DNA from 2 places in the Marinomonas sp. TI.3.20 genome. Region 1 is predicted to be linked to the other one. Evidence: predicted binding sites of a transcription regulator. Region 1 holds the regulator's gene; the other holds the start of a gene.
The links. The regulator sigma-54, encoded in region 1, starts transcription at its own class of promoters, with help from an activator protein. The targets are predictions, from matches to a motif close to TGGCACNNNNNTTGCTNT.
Positions count from the first base shown of each region.

Region 2: glnK (P-II family nitrogen regulator) is a predicted target of sigma-54. The motif match lies at 1,399-1,416, and genes of this name have one in related genera.

Region 1 covers NZ_JBAKAS010000002.1:117,826-120,949, forward strand. The annotation lists gene lptB (LPS export ABC transporter ATP-binding protein) at 1-686, shown strand, start outside; gene V6259_RS03095 (RNA polymerase factor sigma-54) at 762-2,237, shown strand; gene V6259_RS03100 (PTS sugar transporter subunit IIA) at 2,256-2,705, shown strand; gene V6259_RS03105 (HPr family phosphocarrier protein) at 2,715-2,984, shown strand; gene mgtE (magnesium transporter) at 2,993-3,124, shown strand, end outside.
Region 2 covers NZ_JBAKAS010000015.1:74,868-77,991, reverse strand. The annotation lists gene V6259_RS14790 (ammonium transporter) at 1-965, opposite strand, end outside; gene glnK (P-II family nitrogen regulator) at 1,005-1,343, opposite strand; gene V6259_RS14780 (accessory factor UbiK family protein) at 1,828-2,148, shown strand; gene V6259_RS14775 (TIGR02450 family Trp-rich protein) at 2,177-2,395, opposite strand; gene V6259_RS14770 (YifB family Mg chelatase-like AAA ATPase) at 2,509-3,124, shown strand, end outside.

The sequences.
Region 1 (3,124 bases):
AAAAAAGACAAGTCGTTAAAGATGTCTCCATTTCTGTTGAATCAGGACAAGCTGTTGGACTACTTGGGCCAAATGGTGCAGGCAAAACAACGTGCTTTTATATGATAGTGGGCATGGTGTCTAACGACGCTGGCGGCATTTTTATTGACGGTCATGACATCACCAAAAACGCTATGCATACTCGCGCCCAAAAAGGTATCGGCTACCTACCGCAAGAAGCTTCAATTTTTAGAAAAATGTCCGTTGAAGACAATATTTATGCCATTTTAGAAACACGCAAAGAATTATCCAAAGAGCAAAAGCACGAAAGATTAGAAACATTATTAAATGAATTTCATGTCACCCATATTCGTAGCAACCTAGGCATGGCACTATCAGGCGGCGAAAGACGTCGCGTTGAAATAGCTCGCGCGTTGGCAATGAACCCTAAGTTCATTCTTTTGGATGAACCTTTTGCTGGTGTTGATCCCATCTCTGTCGGCGACATCAAATTAATCATAAAACACTTACAAGAAAGCGGCATAGGTGTTTTGATTACAGACCACAATGTACGAGAAACGCTGGATATTTGCGACAAGGCTTATATCGTTGGTAATGGAAAAATCATTGCTTCAGGTGATGCCCAAACAGTCATAAACAATGAACAAGTAAAAAAGGTTTATTTAGGCGACGACTTCCGCCTATAGCCCCTTATCTTTGCAGCCGAAAGGGAGTAGTATGCATAACTCGTTCCAATTTTCTCTTATTAGAAGTGTTTCTTTATGAAGCAGTCCTTGCAACTAAAAATCGGTCAACAACTGACCATGACGCCTCAGCTGCAACAAGCCATTCGGTTGCTGCAGCTTTCTACGTTAGATCTGAAACAAGAAATTCATGAATTTCTAGAGTCAAATCCTCTATTAGAAATAGACGATGATGACTATGCCAGTTCAGAAGCACCGACAAGAGAACAACAAGAAGCAAACGATAAGAAAGTTGAAGCGAGCTCAAGCGAAGAAGCTCGTGTCGAATCGGAGTGGACCGACAGCATCCCTGAAGAGCTATCTATCGACAGCAACTGGGACGACACCTTTCAAAACTCAGCGGCCGCGGTTACTTCTAGCACAAACTATGAAGGCGAAAGCGACTATGAGAGCCGTAATGCTCCCTCAGAAAGCATTCAAGACCATCTAATTTGGCAACTCAATTTAACGCACATGTCAGACCGAGACATTGAAATCGCTTACGCAATTATCGAGTGCGTCCAATCTGATGGCTATTTGAGCATTACAGCGGAAGATATATGGGAATCGCTCTCCAGCGAACTAGAAGACTTAGAACTTGACGAAGTAATGGCGGTGCAGCATAGACTCCAACGCTTTGATCCTGTTGGCGTTTGCTCAACCGACTTACGCGATTGCTTATTAGTCCAACTAGAAGCCTTTCGCGACCACCCACTGTACAAAAGCACTTACAATTTAGTCGATAATTATTTACCTCTGCTGGGTAATCGTGATTTTGTACAATTAAGTCGAAAAACAAAACTCAAAGAAGAATCATTAAAAGAAGTGGTTGAGTTAATTCAACAACTTAATCCACGTCCAGGTTCTATTATTGATTCCGATGACACAGATTATGTAATACCTGACGTATCTGTTAAAAAAATAAATAACACTTGGCAAGTCGAACTAAACAATGACGCCCTTCCACCTGTCAAAATTAATGAAACCTACTCTGCAATGGCAAGCACTGCGTCCACCTCAGAAGACGCAACATACATAAAGAATTCATTGCAAGAAGCCAAATGGTTCATGAAAAGTCTGCAAAGCCGCAACGAAACACTATTAAAAGTGACTAGCTGTATCGTTAAACGTCAAATTGATTTTTTCGAATTAGGCGAAGAAGCCATGAAACCCATGGTGTTGCATGATGTAGCTGAAGAAGTAGGCATGCACGAATCTACTATTTCGCGAGTTACTACGCATAAATACATGCACACACCTAAAGGCATATTTGAACTAAAATATTTCTTCTCTAGCCATGTAAACACCGCCTCAGGTGGCGAATGCTCTTCTACTGCAATAAGAGCCATGATTAAAAAATTAGTACTGGAAGAACCGGCTAAAAAACCGCTAAGTGACAATAAACTGGCCACCGTTTTAGCCGACCAAGGCATACAGGTAGCACGACGTACTGTGGCAAAATACCGCGAGGCAATGAATATTCCTCCTTCAAATGAACGAAAACGATTGATCTAATACGGATAATATTTCCCTATGCCATTGAAATCATTATTAAAAACAGACCTTGTACTAGCAAAACAAGACATCGTCAGTAAAAAACGCATTCTTGAAAGCATTGCTGAAGTTGCTGCAAACCGACTTCATTGTGACAAAGAAGCCATTTATGAAGCACTGTTAAGTCGAGAAAAACTCGGCAGCACAGGCATAGGCAATGGTATTGCTATCCCACATTGTCGCCTAGAAACTGCCAATCACACTGCTGTTATCGCAATTTCGTTACAATCTGCTATCGATTTCGATGCTATAGACAAGAAACCCATTGATTTAGTCTTTGCACTTATCGTACCGCCACAGGAATGCGACGAACACCTATCTACACTTGCCGAAATAGCAGAGTTGGCACAGTCGGATGACGCCTTAAACAAGCTTAGAGCAGCAGAAACAAACGACGCTCTATTTGCAGCACTAGATTCTCTACTATAAGGAAAAAACATGTTGGAAGAGTCTGTCACAATCATAAACAAACTTGGCCTTCACGCTCGTGCAGCGGGAAAACTGGTCGAAACAACCTCACGCTTCTCTTCTGACATCACCATTGAAAAAGATGGTCGTAATGTGGATGGGAAAAGCATTATGGCGATGATGATGCTAGCAGCCAGTAAAGGCACTGACATCAAGATCAAAACCAATGGAGAAGACGAAGAGGAAGCAATCAAAGCGATCATCGCCTTGATCCATGATCGCTTTGGCGAAGACGAGTAAGGACGGCCATGTCAGAACAAACCACTCTCGCTCATCTTCAAACGGTCACCGAATCTCTAGAATCCGGTGCCACCATGCAAATCCGTTATTTACTTAACGGCGCCCTACCTGCACAAGACGTTGCCCGCTTACTTGAGTCA
Region 2 (3,124 bases), on a different contig from region 1:
ACAACAATCAGTCCACCGACAACACCAATTAAAGTGGCGCTTAATGCAGATGGTGTAGAAGGTTCTGCAGTGATAGCCACAAGGCCAGCCAATGCACCGTTTAATAGCATAGTCAGATCGGCTTTACCGAACAAGATACGGCCTAGTAGAAGGGCGGCAACAGCGCCACCAGCAGCCGCAGCGTTAGTGTTCAAGAACACCATAGCAACTGAGTTTGCACTGGCAATATCGCCAAGCTTAAGAACAGAACCACCGTTGAAACCGAACCAACCCATCCAAAGGATGAAAGTACCCAGTGTCGCTAATGGTAGGTTAGCACCAGGGATAGCGCGGACTTCGCCGTTAGGGCCATATTTTCCTTTACGAGCACCCAGTACCAATACACCAGCAAGTGCTGCAGAAGCGCCTGCTAAATGAACAATACCGGAACCTGCGAAATCAGAGAAACCAATGTCGCCAAGGCTGAACATACCGAATACAGATTTACCACCCCATGTCCAAGATCCTTCCATTGGGTAAATAAAGCCTGTCATAACAACCGCAAACACTAGGAATGACCAAAGCTTCATACGTTCCGCTACAGCACCAGAGACGATCGACATAGCCGTCGCAACGAATACTACTTGGAAGAAGAAGTCAGAAGCCGTAGCGTAAATAGATCCGCCTTCGAAACCGCCTTCACGACCGGCAAAATCAGCCAGTGTTTTATTAACGTCTACATCTTGGATGCCCGTTAGGAACCAAGTGCCGCCGTACATTACTGCGTAGCCGCAAATAAAGTACATGATGCAAGCGATTGCATACAGTGCCACGTTTTTGGTAAGAATTTCTGTGGTGTTTTTAGAGCGCACAAGGCCCGCTTCTAACATGGCAAACCCAGCTGCCATCCACATTACTAAGGCACCCATTACTAGGAAGTAAAAGGTATCCATCGCGTATTGTAATTGAAAAATTTGATCTTGCATGTTTCGCCCCCCTAAAGGCTAATTAGATACGAGCGAGCGTTAAACTGCGTCTTCGCCAGTTTCGCCGGTACGAATACGAACCGCTTGTTCAAGGTTAACGATAAAGATTTTACCGTCGCCGATTTTTCCAGTATTAGCTGCACCAGAAATGGCTTCTACCACTTGGTCAGTCATGTCGTCAGCAATCGCAAGTTCGATTTTTACTTTTGGTAGAAAATCCACAACGTATTCCGCACCGCGGTATAGTTCTGTATGACCTTTCTGACGTCCGAATCCTTTCACTTCTGTCACGGTAATACCTTGTACACCGATTTCAGAAAGTGCTTCTCGAACATCATCGAGTTTAAATGGTTTGATGATGGCAGTTATAAGCTTCATACCCACAGTCTCCTTTAAAAGTCTGTTTTGTTGTCGTATCGCAGGTAATAGTCTTTATTCAATATGCGTGCCACATTACCAAAACCCTTATGGCAAAAGGGCTGTGCTGTTAAGTCGTTGTAAATGAGGAAGCAAAAAGGTCGTGTCGCGGTCTTTTTTGGTGCGAGTGGTAGGGCTGCTTTTAGGTGGTTTTGCATCTATGTGGTGCGTGTTTTCTTGTTTACTGATCTATTAAGCATTTTTGTTATCTATTTGCTCTTAAACCGAAATGTCTGTGTGCATTCATTAATGGCGGTGCTTTTTATCTCTACATACATGCGGGTAAAGTGTGTCTGTTTTATTTTACTGCACAAAAATCACGCGTATAGACGTTATTACGAAGAGTCATTCCGCGATTTAATAGCGTTATTTAACTAATTATCCAAGACAGAGATAGTGTGGGCTTCTATACTATGAGGTAAATAGCATGAAGTAAGAGGGGCATATGATCGATCAGTTTATTAAGCAATTAGGTTCAGGACTAGAGCACACAGTCGACATTTTGGGAAAGTTACCAAAGGAAGAAATTCAGACACAATTACATCAGGTCGCAAAAAACACGCTGACTAAGATGGATTTGGTGACTCGTGAAGAGTTTGAATTGCAAGCGGCTATGCTGGGTAAATATCGTGAACGTTTGGTTATGTTGGAAGCGAGGATCGCAGAATTAGAAAAAACGGCAGACGCCTCAGAACCTAAAAAAGCCCCAGCGAAAAGAGCATCTGCTAAACAAACCGTGGCGAAAGCAGATACTGACGAAAAATAGTATTTTTATAGGCTGGCTAGCCTTGTTGTTATGACTGCCAGCCTTGTAACCAATGCTCAGAAGATTTCAGGTCATGCCAAGGAAGGGTGTATTGTTTTCGTGTTAGTACGGCTTCGAGAATGCACTCAATCACGTTTTCTTGTTCATCTTTGATGAGCTTGGTGACAATGAAATGCTTCTCTTTTTGTTCGGGTGACGTCGATGTCCATTTCGACAGCGGTAATTTGTTTGGATTAATTTGGTTCATCGTGTGCTCCAGCAATAGAATAGGTTTGTGTAAAAACAAACGTTGGTTAATGGGTTATACGTGTAAATCTTCGAGCTGGATGGCTCGATTTAATAAAAGATCAAGGAGTGATCGTGAGCTTAGCAACTATCTATGGCCGTGCCCGAGTTGGCGTGGCGTCCCCACTGGTTACGGTAGAAACTCATATATCCAATGGCCTACCTTCGCTAAATATTGTTGGCTTGCCGGAAGCGGCGGTTCGAGAGTCGAAAGACCGCGTACGCAGTGCAATCATTAACAGTTGTTTTGAGTTCCCAACCCGCCGCGTCACCATCAATTTAGCACCCGCAGATTTGCCCAAAGAGGGCGGTCGATATGATTTAGCCATTGCTATTAGTGTGCTTGCAGCCTCTGGTCAATTGGGCGACGTGAATCTACGTGTTTTTGAATTTATTGGCGAGCTTGCCTTGTCTGGTGAAATACGTGGCGTGCCTGGTCTGTTGCCGTCGGCGATTGCGTGTCATGAATCTGGTCGGCAGCTTATTTTACCCGCGGACAATCAGTATGAAGCGGCGTTAGTTGAAGGGGATTCTGTGTTTGCATCCCAATTAACGCAAGTTACTGCGCACTTACTAAAGTTATCCCAATTACCCACTTGTGTTAATGACCCCATAAAGAAAACAATCGTTAATCATAAAGATATGAAGGATGTAAAAGGCCAGTATCAAGCCAGAAGAGCGTTAGAGGTTG